Regions from separate parts of the Actinoplanes sp. L3-i22 genome, predicted to be linked through region 1. Evidence: riboswitches for the same ligand, from Rfam matches in the RefSeq annotation. Region 1 holds a riboswitch; the other holds the start of a gene.
What was found. A riboswitch is a leader RNA that binds a small molecule or an ion and turns the genes downstream of it on or off. The one in region 1 is predicted to bind cyclic di-AMP.
Positions count from the first base shown of each region.

Region 2: another riboswitch for cyclic di-AMP. It lies ahead of L3i22_RS02615 (transglycosylase family protein); the one in region 1 lies ahead of L3i22_RS54470 (transglycosylase family protein).

Region 1 is NZ_AP024745.1:9,046,063-9,053,532, reverse strand. It holds gene L3i22_RS40685 (GH92 family glycosyl hydrolase) at 1-936, opposite strand, end outside; gene L3i22_RS40680 (hypothetical protein) at 1,019-2,083, shown strand; gene L3i22_RS54470 (transglycosylase family protein) at 2,099-2,641, opposite strand; cyclic di-AMP (ydaO/yuaA leader) riboswitch at 2,642-2,820, opposite strand; gene L3i22_RS40670 (VOC family protein) at 3,171-3,626, shown strand; gene L3i22_RS40665 (LuxR family transcriptional regulator) at 3,620-6,619, shown strand.
Region 2 is NZ_AP024745.1:563,500-570,969, forward strand. It holds gene L3i22_RS02600 (ExeM/NucH family extracellular endonuclease) at 1-249, shown strand, start outside; gene L3i22_RS02605 (LysR family transcriptional regulator) at 355-1,230, opposite strand; gene L3i22_RS02610 (nuclear transport factor 2 family protein) at 1,301-1,660, shown strand; gene L3i22_RS02615 (transglycosylase family protein) at 1,668-2,279, opposite strand; cyclic di-AMP (ydaO/yuaA leader) riboswitch at 2,281-2,464, opposite strand; gene L3i22_RS02620 (STAS domain-containing protein) at 2,937-3,722, shown strand; gene L3i22_RS02625 (PP2C family protein-serine/threonine phosphatase) at 3,719-5,122, shown strand; gene L3i22_RS02630 (trans-acting enoyl reductase family protein) at 5,119-6,357, shown strand; gene L3i22_RS02635 (trans-aconitate 2-methyltransferase) at 6,467-7,150, opposite strand; gene L3i22_RS02640 (GNAT family N-acetyltransferase) at 7,311-7,470, shown strand, end outside.

The sequences.
Region 1 (7,470 bases):
GTCCTTTGATGTTTCCTTGTCGCGATTGAGGGCCGCGTTCTCGACGCTGACGTAGCTGAAACCGGTCTTCGCGGTCACCTTCGTGCCGGGCCGGAACGTCACCCAGCCGCCGGTGTCGTGCCGGTAGTCGACGCTCGTGTCGGTCCCGGCCTTGATCGCGTGCGTGCTGCCCGCGGCCAGATCGGCGTCGTTCCACGTCCCGAACGAGGCGAACGGCTTGTCGTAGGTCGTCGAGAAGTACGCCTTGTAGGTGTTGCCCACGTCGCACACGTCGGCGCCGAACATCCAGCCGGAGACCGTCCGGGTCGCCGGGTCGATGGTGATCTCGCTGCCGAACGACCGGTTGTTCTGCCCCGAGACGTCCAGGATGAGCGTCGCCTTGTCGGTGAAGGCGAATCGGCTCACCGAGGTCCGCGCGGTGGCGGTCAGCTCCGCGGTCACCCCGTTGTCCAGCCCGACCTTGTAGTAGCCCGGCTGCGACACCTCGTTGGCGTGGTCGAAGCCCAGGTAGTAGCCCTTGACGTCGGCCGACGGATTGACCGGCAGGACATCCCCGGCGTACGGGATGGTGGGGAACTCGTAGCCGCCGAACCGCCCGGTGCACCCGGTGCCGGAGTAGCGGGTCATCCCGAATCCGCGGATCAGGCTCGCGGTGTATTCGTATCCGCCCTTCTCGCCGACCTGCGCGTTGCCCGCCTTGTACGTGGTCGGGCTCGGCTGCACCATGCCGAACGGCACCGCCGCGCCGGGGAACGTGTTGCCGTACGCGTCGTTGCTCTTGTTCTGCGTGGTGTCCAACTCGGTGCCGATGAACTGGTTCACCGCGTCGAAGGCGGACAGCTCCGCGGCGGAGGCGGGCACGGCCAGCGCTGTCAGGGACAGCACCGGCCCGAGCGTCGCGGCCAGCAGCGCCCTTCTGGACGGAAAGCTAATCATTTCGATGATCCTGCTGTCCGGAAAGGACCGGCGCATGTCGATAAGTCATCGCGCAAGCGTCGCCCGAGTAAGATCGCATAGCGTGAGCCGCCTGATCCTCGATGAGAACACCGGCATCGATGGGCGCGGAATCCACAGCTCGGAGACGGTCGCCGAGTGGCAGGAGCCCGGCGATCGGGCCGGCTGGGCCGCCGAGGACTGGCAGCCCGAGCCGGAGGTCGTCGCCCACGCCGCGCTCGGCCCGTGGGAGGCCGTGCTCGCCCGGGTCGGCCGCCACGCGCAGCTCGGCGTCCGGCGCGACGGCGCCCGGCCGGCCTGGCACGGCCTGAGCAAGTCCCCCGGCGACATGAACCGCGGCATGGTCGGCGCCACCCTGCTCGCGCCGCACCGGCTCGCCGACGTCACCGCGGTGACCCGGGGCGAGGAGTTCACCGGCGTGCAGGTCCAGGGCGCCCGCCGGGTGCAGCAGCTGGTCGTCCCGCGGATCGTCGAGCATCCGCCGGGGGAGGAGATGGAGCCCGCCGAGGCCCGGCAGGCGGTCGGCGCCCCGGCCGCGCAGGCCCCGGCCGCGCCGCTCGACCTGCCCGAGGAGCTGACCGCCGAGCTGCTGCGGCGGTTGCGCCGCCGGCCCGCCGAGGTGGTCCGGATCGCGGTCGGGCTGCGGGTCGCCGAGACCTGGGAGCTCGCCGACGGCTTCCAGGTGCCGATCCTCTACGACGTGGCGCCGGGAATCCGGCAGGGGTACGTCGTCGACGACGTCACCGGCGTCGCGCACAGCACCCTGCAGGCCTGCCGCAACCACCACCTGGCCGGCCGGCTGGACTGGTGCACGCACTGCCTGCGCTCGACCTGCCCGGCCTGCCCGGAGGCGGTCCGCCCGTGCCGGCTGTGCCAGGGCGCGGCCTGCGGCGACTGCGTCGTCACCGAGGACGGCCGCTGCCGCGCGTGCGCTGCCCTGACCAAGGTCGGCATGTTCGCCCGCGCGAAGTACGGCGTCTCTGCGGGCGGCAAGGCCTGGCACGGCGAGTCCGCGAACGTTCAGGTCACGGTCCGCCGGCAGGGCAACTGGTGGACGCTGGAGCGCTGGGACCGCAACGGCCGGGTCACCGTTCAGCTGGATCCGGGGATCAGCCGGTACCTCGGATGACCCGGCCGCGCCGGATCAGAGCTTGATCCGCTGACCGGGATAGATCCGGTTCGGCGAGCTCAGCACCTTCTTGTTGACCTTGTAGAGCGTGCGCCAGCCGCCCTTGACGTGGTAGCGCGCGGCGATCTTGGCGAGCGTGTCGCCGGACTTGACGACGTAGGTCTTCCCGTTCGACTTCGTGGACTTCTTGGTGGTCTTCTTCTTCGCCGGCGAGGAGATCTTCACGCCGGCCTTCTTGCCGCACACCGGCCACGGGCTCAGGCCCCGCTTGGCGTACAACTTCTTCGCGATCGCGATCTGCTCGGCCTTGGTGGCCTTGTCCGCGGTCTTCGCGTACTTCCCGCCGCCGTTCGCCGTCCACGTGCTGCGGCTGAACTGCAGGCCGCCGTAATACCCGTTACCGGTGTTGATGTGCCACCTGCCGCCGGACTCGCACTGCGCGAGCTTGTCCCAATTGACACTTGCGGCGCTGGCCGGGGCCGCCGGGGCGAGGATGACTCCGCCCGCGAGAATCAGGCCGAGGGCAGCAAGGCGCGTTCGTCTACCGATCCGAGACATGGGTTTTCTCCTCGACGCCTGCGAGGTGAGCTGTCGGGTTCGGGCAGAGTGGCCCGGCCGCGTCACACGCGGCTTCACCCCGAGGCGCGAGCTCCAACATCGCGCCGGAAGTGGGTCCCCCGCTCCTGCCTTTCGATTCGTGTCCGTGGATCGGCGGCAGGATTCGGCGGACCGTCCACAGTGCCCGCCATCGCGGGACGACCGACGGTAACCACACCGGCGGCCCATCGACCAAGTTTTTCGCCCCGGATAGTGACGCTCTTCACGCTATTCGACCGATTTGATCTTGTTCGTGCCGGATAAAACCCAAAAAACAACGGCATTTGCTTGGGTACGACGACAAGCGCGCCCGAGTCAGCCGCATACCCGCCGTGATCGCCCGGGTACCCGGGCACCGAAGGCCAGGGCAAGTCCCGGGCTCGATCAGTCGGACCGGCGGGCCAGTATTTGCGCCATGCGAACCTTCGATGTGGTGGTGATCGCCCCCGGCGTTCCGCGCGGCACCGCCCGTTTCCGCGGGATCTGAGCCATGCACTATCGGCTGGAGCTGATCGCGGTGCCGGTGACCGATATCGATCGGGCCAAGCGGTTCTACAACCAGCTCGGCTGGCGCGAGGACCTCGACTACGTGTGCGGCCCGGACTACCGGGTGGTGCAGTTCACCCCGCCCGGCTCGCCCTGCTCGATCGCGTTCGGGACCGGGATCGGCACCGCCGCGCCCGGCTCGATGGAGAACGTGCACCTGATCGTCCGCGACATCGAGGAGGCCCGCGCCGAGCTGACCGGCCGGGGCGTGCGGGTCAGTGAGATCTTCCACGACGCGGACGGCGTGTTCCACCATGCGGGCACCGAGAAGCGGGTACCGGGCCTGTATCCAGGGCGTTTGTCCTACGGGTCGTTCGCCTCGTTCACCGATCCGGACGGCAACGGCTATCTGCTGCAGGAGGTCACCGAACGGGCGCCAGGTACGCTCCCAGCGTGCTGAGCTCAGTCGGACTCCGAGGCCGGTCCCGCGAACGTGACCAGCTCGAACGCTTGATCCGCGACGTCCGATCGGGCCAGAGCCGGGTCCTGGTCCTGCGCGGCGAGGCCGGCACCGGCAAGTCCGCGCTGCTCGACTACCTGGTCGGGCAGGCCCCGGCCACCCGGGTCGTCCGTGCCGCCGGCGTCGAGCCGGAGACCGAGCTGGCCTACTCCGCGCTGCAGCAGCTGGTCGCGCCGCTGCTGCCGTACCTGGACCGGCTCCCCGAGCCGCAGCGGGTCGCGCTCTCCACCGCGTTCGGCCTCAGCGCCGGCCAACCGCCCGAAGCGCTGCTGATCGGCCTGGCCGTGCTCGGCCTGCTCGCCGAGGCCGCCGTCGACCAGCCGCTCGTCGTGGTCGTCGACGACGCGCAGTGGCTGGACCGGATGTCCGAGGTGATCCTGACCTTCGTGGCCCGCCGGCTCGACGCCGAATCCGTCGCCCTGGTCTTCGCGGCCCGCACCCCGGCCGACGACACCCTGCTCACCGGCCTGCCCGAACTGCTCGTCGAAGGCCTGCCGGAAGCCGACGCCCGGGCGCTGCTGGACACCGTACTGCCCGGCCTGGTCGACGCCCGGGTCCGCGACCGGATCGTCGCCGAGACCCGCGGCAACCCGCTGGCCCTGCTCGAACTGCCCCGCGAGATGGACCCGGCCTTCGGCTTCGGCATCCCGGCCGCCACCACCACGGCGAGCCACCTCTTCGGCATCCCGGCGGCGACCACCGTGGCGAGCCACCTCGAGGACGGCTTCAAACGGCGGATCGCGGCGCTGCCCGCGGCCAGCCGCACCCTGCTGCTGGCCGCCGCCGTCGAACCGGTCGGCAACGTGCCGCTGCTCTGGCGCGCCGCCGAGCAACTCGGCGTCAGCCCGGACGCGGCCGGCCCAGCCGAAGCCGCCGGCCTGGTCGAGATCGGCGCCCGGGTCCGCTTCCGGCACCCGCTGGCCCGCTCCGCCGCCTGGCACGGCGCCGACCCGGCCGAACTGCGCGCCGTGCACCGCGCGCTGGCCGAGGTCACCGACGCCGCCGAGGACCCGGACCGGCGCGCCTGGCACCGCGGGCACGCCGCGATCGGCCCCGACTCGTCGGTCGCCGCGGAGCTGGAGAACTCGGCCGGCCGCGCGCTCGCCCGCGGTGGGCGCGCCGCCGCGGCCGCGTTCCTGGAACGGGCCGCCGAACTCACCCCGGAACCCGGGCCGCGCGCCTCCCGGCTGCTGGCCGCGGCCACGGCCCGGCTCGCCTCGGGTGCCGCGGCGCTGGTCCCCGGCCTGCTCGCGGCGGTGGAGCAGGAGCCGCTCGACGCGATCCAGCAAGCCACCGTGGAGCGGCTCCGGGCCCAGATCGCGTTCGTGCTGAACACCGGGCGCGAGATCGTGCCGCCGCTGCTGGCCGCCGCGGCCCGGCTGGAGAGCCTGGATCCGGTCGCCGCCCGGGAGACCTATCTGTCCGCGGTCGGCGCGGCGATCAACGCCGGCCGCCTCGGCGGCGACGACCTCCGCCACGCCGTCAACGCCGCCGCCAACTCCCTCTCCGCAGGCTCTCTCCCCGCAGGCTCTATCGCCGCTGGTTCCTACGCCGCAGCCGATCCCCTCGCCGCCGGCTCCTTCTCCGCGGCCGACGCTCTCCCCGCCGGCACCCGCCCCGCTGCCGCCGGCCCTCCCGCCGCCGCTGACTCTCTCGCCGCCGCTGCCGTCGGCCCTCCCGCCGCTGCCGCTGACTCTCTCGCTGCCACTGCCACCGCCGCTGCCACCGCCACCGCCGCCGCTGCCACCGCCACCGCCGCCGCGGCCGGCGCTGGCGCTGAGCCGGCTGGGCTGCTGCTCGCGGCGCTGATCATCTGGGTGCGGGACGGGCACGCGGCCGCCGTCCCCGCGTTCCAGCGGGCCCTCGCCGCGGTCCCCGCCGACAACGAACTCGACCTGCTCTGGCTCACCGGAATGATGGTCCACGAGGTCTGGGACGACGAAGCGTTCCAGGACCGCACCGAACAGGCCGTCACCTTCGCCCGCGCCGCCGGCGCCCTCTCCCGGCTGCCCAGCGTGCTCACCTTCCGATCCACCGCGCTGATCTACGCCGGCCGGTTCGCCGACGCGTCCGACCTGATCGACGAGGCCGCCGCGCTGGCTCGCGCGACCGGCCCCGCCCCACACCCGGCCAGCGGCAGCATCCTGGCCGCCTACCGTGGCCGTACCGAAGAAGCCCTTGCCTTGATCGACGAACTGTCCCGGGAGGCCCGGGCCGGAGGCGTCGGCTGGCTGCTCGGCGTCGCCGGATACAGCCGCGCGGTGCTGCACAACGGGCACGGCGACTACGCGGCCGCACTGACCGCCGCCCAGGACGCCGCCGCGCACGAGGACCTGGCCGTCCTGCAATGGTCGCTCGGCGAACTCGTCGAAGCGGCCGTCCGCTCCGGCTCGGACGTCGCCAAGCAGGCCCGGGACCGCCTCGTCGCCCGCACCGCCGGACTCGCGACACCGTGGGCGCACGGCACCCGGGCGCTGGCCGACGCGCTGGTGGACGACGGCGAGGACGACTACCGCACCGCGGTCGAGCAGTTCGCCGCCGGCCGGCACAAGCTGTTGCTGGCCCGGGCCAGGCTGCTCTACGGCGAGTGGCTGCGCCGCGCGAACCGGCGCGCCGAGGCAAGAGATCAACTGCGGCCGGCGTACGAGGCCTTCAGCACCATGGGCGCGGAAGCGTTCGCCGAGCGGGCCGGCCGGGAGCTGACCGCCACCGGCGAAACCGTCCGCAAGCGCAGCACCGGCACCCGCGAGGAGCTGACCGCGCAGGAGTCGCAGATCGCCCGGCTGGCCGCGGCCGGCCGCACGAACCCGGAGATCGGCGCGGTCCTGTTCCTGAGCCCGCGAACCGTCGAATGGCACCTCCGAAAGATCTTCACGAAGCTGGGCATCACGTCCCGCCGGGAGCTTCCCGCCGCCGTGGGTCGTCCTGCCTGATCGTATGCCGCCGTGCTGGGCGGTTGGAGTTATCCACACTGGAGCTCTGTCCACAGGCCTTCGGCATGATCTTGGCCCTTTCGGCGATGATTAAGCCAGAGGCGGTGGCCCCCCTGGGAGGGCGGGCCCCTGCCCACGCGGCCCTACCCCCATACGGCCCTATACCCGGGTTGACCTGCGCCTGAGGGGCCTTACATCGGGCTGGCCTGCGCCCGGGCTGGCCTGCGCCCGGGCTGGCCTGCGCCCGGGCTGGCCTGCGCCCGGGCTGGCCTGCGCCCGGGCTGGCCTGCGCCCGGGCTGGCCTGCGCCCGGGCTGGCCTGCGTCCGAGCGGGCCTGCGTCCGAGCGGGCCTGCGCCGCCCCGCGCGCCGCGTCGCGGCCCGCTCCGGCGGGCGGCGCGAGCCGCGGTTTCCGGCTGATGCTCAGGGTTGTCTCAGCGTCACGAGGCGCCCCAGAGCACCCAGCCGGGGCTGGGCGGCGCGGCGGCGATCGGGAGCGCGTGGCGGCGGCGGTGAGTGGGGCGGCGGCGGTGCGTGGTGCGGCGGCAGCGGCGGTGCGTGGCGCGGCGGCGGTGGTGGTGCGTGGCGCGGCGGCGGTCGGGAGTGTGTGGCCCGGCGGCGGTCGGGAGTGGCTGCGGCCTCGCGCGGCTCCGGCGGTGGAGCGGGCCCGGCGCCGGAGGCGAGATCGGCGCGACGACGACGGCGACGGCGACGACCGGAGACACCACCGACTTCGGCGCCGGAGAGGAGCCGGCCAGACTTCGGCGCCGGAAAGGGGCCGGCGCCGGGAAGGGCTCGGCGCGGGAAAGGGCCCGGCCCGGCGCTTGGGGGGAACGCCGGGCCGGGATGTGGG
Region 2 (7,470 bases), 3.5 Mb from region 1:
CGGGTCAAGCTGACCGAGCAGCGCGGCAAGTCCTGGTACTACTACAGCCACGGCAAGTGGACCAAGGCGTCCTCGCGGACGTCCGCCCTGGCCAAGGCCGAGGTGTTGAACGCGTCGCTGAGCGGGAGCACCTGGAGCGTCCGGATCTCCGGCGTGAAGAAGGGCAGCCTGCGGATCAGCTACTGGGGAGTGGACAAGGCCGGCAACACGTCGGCCGCCAAGGTCTACTTCCGGACGATCACGCGGTAACACCTGATGGACCGGGAGGCCCTCGTCGCGATCTGCGCGGCGGGGGCCTTTCCGCTGTTCCGGGCGGGCTGCGGGCGTACCGTAAGCGGATTTTGATCTTGATTTTCAGGCGAACGCGGCCAGGCACCGCTTGAGGAACGCGGCCAGTGCCGGACTTGTCCGCTCCGGCCAGACCAGGGCGAGCAGCGCCGGGATCCCGATGCCGTCGATCGGCACGGCGACCAGGTCGGGATGCGCGGCCGCCATCGACTCGCTGAGGACCGCGACCCCGAGGCCGCGGCGGGCCAGGCCGGCGACGGTGTCCGGCGAGGTGGCGACGAGCGCGACCTCCGGTCGCAAGCCGGAATCCGCCACCCCGGCCTGGTCGAGCACGTCCCGGATGCCGGTCCCTTGCGGCAGACAGACGATTTGGTACGACCGGAGCCCCGCGACCGTGACCCGGCCGCGCCCCGCGAGCTCGCTGCCGGGAGCGGTCAGCGCCACCAGCCGCTCGCTCACGATCACCTGCGACGCGAGGTGTTCCGGCGGCGCCCCGGCCAGCCCCGCCAGCGCCACGTCGAACGCGCCGGCGCGCACGCCCGCGACCAGGTGGTCCGAGTTCGCCTCGGCCAGCTCCAGCTCGATGCCGGGATGGTCGCGGTGGAAGGCGGCGAGCGCGTCGAAGAGTGGCGCGACCTCGCAGCCGATCACCATGCCGATCGTCAGCCGGCCCCGGATCAGCCCCTTGACGTCGTCGATCGCGTCCCGCAGGTCGAGCGTCGAGTCGAGGGCGGCCCGGGCGTGGCGCAGCGCGACCGCACCGGCGTCGGTGAGCCGCGCGGTCCGGCCGCTGCGGTCGAAAAGCTCCGCGCCGAGCTCGTGCTCCAGCGCCTTGACCTGCGCACTCACCCCGGACTGGGTGATGTGCACCCGCTCCGCGGCGCGGGTGAAGCTGCCGGTCTCGGCGACCGCGACGAAGTACTCCAGCTGCCGCAGATCCATGAGTAGAAATTGTAGTAGCCAGAAGAACCATCTGTTGGACTTGTGGATCGGGTAGGGGCAGGGTGAAGTCATGAGCGAACGCGAGAAGGCACAGCAGCCCGAAGACCTGACCCGCCTCTTCGTCGAGCGCGCCAACGCGAAGGATGCCGAGGGCCTCGCCCTGCTGTACGAGGAGGACGCCGTGATGGCCTACCCGCCCGGCAGCCAGACCGTCGGGCGCGCGGCGATCCAGCAGCTCTGGGCCGAGCTGCTGCCGAGGATGCCCCGCTTCGAGCCCGAGCCGCCGCTGCCCACGCTGATCAGCGGCGACCTGGCCCTCACCGCGACGCCGCCGAGAGACGGGGCCGGGGCGAGGGCGCAGGTGGTCCGCCGGCAGCCGGACGGAACCTGGCTGCGGGTGCTCGATCAGCCGGAGTTCGCCCGGCCCTGAGCTGCTCCTACAAGGCCAGGCGCTGGCCGACCGTCAGCCGGTTCGGGCTGCCCAGGCGGCTCGCGTTGGCGCGGTAAAGGGCCTTCCAGCCGCCCTTGACGCGGTAGCGCGTGGCGATGGCGGAAAGGGTGTCGCCGCGCTTCACGACGTAGGTGCCGGTCGTCCTCAGCGGCGAGTCGTAGGAGGCCAGGCGGTAGGGGTTCACCGCGGCGGTGGTCCGCGCCTTGGTGAGCCCGCGACGCCCGCAGGTGGGCCAGGCACCGATGCCCTGGTTCCGCAGGACCCGTTCGGCGACCGTGATCTGCTCGCTCTTGGAGGCCACGTTGGCGGTCGAGCCGTACTTCCCGCCCCCGTGCGCACGCCACGTGGACCGGCTGAACTGCAACCCGCCGTAATAGCCGTTGCCGGTGTTGATCCGCCAGTTGCCGCCGGACTCGCACCGGGCCACGGCGTCCCAGTTCACGTCCGGGGCGGCGCTGGCGGGTGTGGCTTCGACCGCCAGCATGCCGACCGCACCGGCGAGACCGGCGACCATGATGCCGAGCGCGCGTTTCAGGGCGCGCGGAGACTGGGCTCGCCGGGAGACCGCACGACGAACCCGCTTGTTCAGGTGAAGCATGAAGTTTTTCCCTCCACGCCTGCGAGGTGAGCTGTCGGGTTCGGGCCGAGGAGCCCGGCCGCCGTCAGGCGGCTTCACCCCGAGGCGCGCTCAACGTGAGCGCGCCGGAGAACTTGTGGGTCCCCCGCTCCATGCCTGTGTGTTGTTGACCGTGACCAGCAGGCAGGACTCGGCGTTCCGGCCACGGTGTCCGCAATTGCGGACTGCCGACGGTAGCCACCACCTCTCCGGACTGACCACGCCCGGAAGCGGGGCTGGTGACTTTGTTCTCACAAATTAGCCGCTTTGATCTTCCTTTGTGTGAATAACAACCCGAGTTCTTCAGTGGCGGCGCCGGTTGCCACCTACGTGGTCAACCGTGCGGGGGAACGCCGTTTGTGACCGGACACGCAAGAGTGGGTGCGCGGTTCGGCGTGCCTGGGCCCCGTCTCGCCGAACCGGTCATCCTCCGCATGACGGCTCATCACCGCTTTGTTGTCTGATGTGGGCGCGACCCGGGTGCGCGGGCCACGAGGACGCGCAGTTCGCGCGGATTGTGCATGAATTGGGCTCTGATGGGTGTCGTCCCTTGTCGGCTGCCGCGTCCCGGAGAACGATGGGCGGCATCCAGCCGACCTGAGCCGACGAGCCAGAGACCGACCAACCAAAGGTCGTCACATGGAGCATCCCGCGTACGTCGTAGTCACCGCGGAGGGCACGGTTCGTCTGGTACTCGCAGGATCACTGGTCCTGGTGCGCCACGCCGACGTGCTGACGCATCTGGAACAGGCGTTGAAGGCCGAGCCGAGCACGCACGTGGCCGTCGACCTGACCGAAGTCACCTCAATGGACTCCTCCGGAGTCGCTCTGCTGCTGCTCGTGCGCCGGTGCGCGCGGCGCGCGGCCAAGACGTTCCACGTGGCCGGCACTCCCCCCGAGGTGCTGAGACACCTCCATCTGGCCGGCCTGACCGTGTTCCTCGGCCTGCGCCCGCCGGACGACGCCCGCCTTTCACGCACCGGCGGCCCGGCCCCGCCGGAGTTCGCCACCTCGGGCGGGCGCGCCGCGCCGCTCGCCGAGGTCCTCGACGAGGCGTTCGGCGGCGACAACATGGGACACATCCGGCGGCAGCTGTCCGGCTACGCCGACGGCCTGGCGATGTCCGGGCAGGAGCGCTACAACCTGCTGCTCGCGGCAACCGAGATCATGACCAACGCGGTACGTTACGGCGGCGGCTCGGGCCACATCACCGCTGCCGGACGCGGCAACCTGCTGTTCCTCAGCATCAGCGACAGCGGCCGCGGCATTCCCCGCCGCTACCGCGGCGAACGCCCCCGCCCGCGCCCCGGCCACATCGGCCTCTACGGCCTGTGGCTGGTGGGCCAGATCTGCCAGCGGGTCGACATCGACACCGGCCCCGGCGGCACCAGGGTTCAGCTGACCTTCGCGGTCGCGACCGGGTGACCGTCCGGCACACCGCCATGAACGGCAACCAGCACGACGACGACGCGCCCGTCGAGGCCGGCGGTGCGGCCTGCCCCGACCGGGGACGGGATCTGCTCATCGCGGCGTACCGGACGCTGGGCCGGTCACTGAACCTCGACCGCACCGCCGCTGCCGCCGTCCGCCTCGCCCTCCCCGAGCTGGCCCGGGTGGCGGTGCTCGTCCTCGCCGTCGACCGGCAGGAGGCGCGGTGGTGGGCGGCAGGTCAGGAGAGCGCGCCGGCCCCGAAACCGGATCAGGACAACACGGTCGCTCAGGCCGACCTGCCCGGCTGGATCCAGGCAACCCTCACCGACTCCGGCGGCGCCCGGGTCCGGCCCATCCCGCCCGGCCGATGGGCCCTGCCCGACGGCGCCGAGCACCAGGGTCACGGCGTGATCGTCCGGGTGACGTACTCCTACCAGGGCCGGGGCGCGCTGCTGCTGTTGCGCGACCCCGATCAGGCGACCTTCACCGAGGCCGGCCGATCGGTCGCGGCCGAGTTCGGGACCGCGGTCAATCGCGCGGTGACGGCGGCCGTGCTCTACCGCGAGCAGGCCGAGGTCGCCGAGACTCTGCGCACGGCGCTGCTGCCCGCGCCGATACCCGACGTCGCCGGTCTCGAGCTGGCGTCCGTGTACCGGCCGGCCCGCGAGGCGCTGCGCATCGGTGGCGACATCGTGCACGCCGAGCCGCGCACCGAGGGCGGCGTGTTCTGCGTCCTGGGCGACGTCTGCGGCAAGGGCGTCGAGGCGGCGGTGGCCGGCAACCGGCTACGACAGTCGCTCCAGGTGCTGCGCCGGATCAACGGACAACCCCTGGACATGCTGAACCTGCTGAACGCGGCGACCTTCGACCCGCACTCCACCGAGGCGACGCAGTTCGCCACCCTGATCGTCGGCGTCGTCGAGGCGCTGCCGCACGGGGGTGCCCGGCTGCGACTGGCCGCCGGCGGCCACCCGCCACCACTGGTCGTGCGGCAGACCGGAACCGTGGACCCGGTACCCATCGGCGGCATGATGCTCGGCGTCGAACACCCGGCGACGTTCGCCGAGGCGACGATCCAGCTCGCCCCGGAAGAGGCCTGCGTGCTCTACACCGACGGGGTCGTCGACGCCGAGGGCGGCCCGTACGGCGAGCCGTTCGGCCTGCGCCGTCTCGTCACCCTGCTGGGCGAGTACACCGGCATGCCGGCCGCCCTGGTGACCGAGCGGATCGGGCAGCGGACCGGCGACTGGCTGGGCCGAAGCGATCACGACGACATCGCGGCCCTGGTCATCCGGGCCACCCCGGCGAAACGAAACCACCGCCGCCATGATCGACCCGTTGTTACCGATGAGTTTCCTAAGGTGCGGTCCGGGGTGCACAATCACCGATCATGAGCGATCGTTCACGTGATTTCGAGGTGGTCATCTACGGCGCCACCGGCTTCGTCGGTGTGCTGGTGGCGCGCTATCTCGCCGGGCACGCGCCGGCCGGCACCCGGATCGCGCTGGCCGGGCGCTCAGCGGCGAAACTGGCGGCGGTGAAGTCCCGGCTGAACGTGGACTGGCCGATTCTGATCGCCGACGCGGCCGACCCGGACGCGCTGGCCACGCTGGCCGGGCGCACCCGCGTGGTGATCACCACGGTCGGGCCGTACGCGAAGTTCGGCCTTCCGCTCGTGCACGCCTGCGCCGCGGCCGGCACCGACTACGTCGACCTGACCGGTGAGGTGCTGTTCGCCCGGGACAGCATCGACCAGAACCACGAGCTCGCGCGCGGCACCGGTGCGCGGATCGTGCACTCGTGCGGCTTCGACTCCATCCCGTCCGACCTCGGCGTGCACGTCCTGCACCAGCTGATCGCCGCGGACGGCGCGGGCGAGCTGACCGACACCACGCTCGTCGTCACCAGCCTGCGCGGCGGGATCAGCGGCGGCACCATCGACTCGATGCGCAACCAGGTGGACGTGATGAAGCGGGAGCCGGCGCTGCGGCGGGTGGCCGGAAGCCCGTACTCGCTGAGCCCGGACCGCCAGGCCGAGCCGAAGGTGGGCCGGCAGAGCGACCTGGACACGTTCCCGGCCTCCGAAGTGGACCCGAAGCTGCGCGGCCGGCTCGCGCCGTTCGTGATGGCGTCCTACAACACCCGGGTGGTCCGGCGCAGCAACGCGTTGCGCTCCTGGGCGTACGGGCGGACCTTCAAGTACCGCGAGGCGATGAGCGTCGGCGCGTCACCGCTGTCCCCGGTGATCGCGATCGGGACGAAGCTGGGCCTGGGCGCGCTGTTCGCCGGGCTCGCGGTGCCGCCCACCCGCTTCCTGCTGGACCGGATCCTGCCGAAACCGGGCACCGGGCCGAGCGAGAAGTCGCAGCAGGAGGGCCACTTCACCATGGACATCTTCACGACGACGACGTCCGGCGCGCGGTACACCGCCCGGGTGCGGGCCAAGGGCGACCCGGGCTACGCGGCGACCTCGGTGATGCTCGGCGAGTCCGCGCTGGCCCTGGCGCTGGACCGGGCGGCGCTGCCGCCGTCCGAGGGCGGCGTCCTGACCCCGGCCACCGCCATCGGCGACGCGCTGGTCAGCCGCCTCCGGTCCGCCGGCCTCGAGATCACCGCCCGCCGACTCTGACCCCGGCCGCTTTTGCTCACGGTCGCTGTTCCGCCCAAGGCCGCTGCTCCTCACGGAGATCAAGGGCCGCTTTCGGTACGACCGTGAGCGCCGGCCGGCAAGGCTCGGGTCAGACCGGGCGCCGGGCGATCAGCTCGAACACGTGCCAGTGCTTGGGACCGCTGAAGGCCGGGCCGATCTCGTCCTGCTCGTGCCAGTGCTCGATGGTCAGGCCGTCGGCCAGCGCCCGCGCCCCGGCGGCGGTCAGGAACGTCATCCACGGCGTGGCGGACCAGGCGTCGTGGACGCCGAAGACGTCGACGGCGACCCGGCCGCCCGGGCGCAGTGCCGCGCGGATCAGGGTCCACACGCGATCGAAGGACGCGGGCTCCTGGAACGGCAGGGCGTAGCCGGCGTAGATCAGGTCGGCCGGCGGGAGCTCGGTGATCTGCTCGAAGCCGAGCAGGTGGGCGGTCAGCGCCGGGTGGCCGCGGTCGGCGGCGACCAGCATCGTCGGGTCGCTGTCGTAGGCGACGACCCGCCAGCCGTCGTCGAGCAGGGCGCGGGTCTCGCGGCCGGCGCCGCAACCCAGGTCGACGGCCGTCCGACCGGCGCCCCGGCCGGCCAGGTCCATCGCTCGGCGGCAGGTCTCACGGACAGGGCGGTCGGCCTGCTCGGCGTTGTAGGTCGCCCAGTGCCCGTCGGTGGTGGCGGGCAGGATCCGGCTGCCGGGAGCGGTCGCTGGCGTGGCCGGGCCGGCGGGCGGGATCGGCGGGGTGGGGCGGGATGGGGGCGTACCCGGGAAGTTGGACATGGAGCAAATGCTGCCGTGCGCGACAAGCTGGGGTGAAGGGTGCCTGAAGGGCGCCCTGGATGAAATCGGTAATCCGACGGATCGGCGGTCAAGAATCGTCTGCTGTGACCTGTCGAATCGCCACTAGCCGCATACGGGTCTTTCTGGGCAGGATCTGGGGGTGACCGCCCGCCCGCTGCCGCACCCGCTGAGGTTGGCGGGCAATGGCGTCGTGCTGCGCGAATGGACGCCCGACGATCTGGAAGATCTCGTGGCAATGCTGGACGAGCCGGACATCGCGCGCTGGACGCCGATGCCGTCCCCGTTCGACGTCGAGGCGG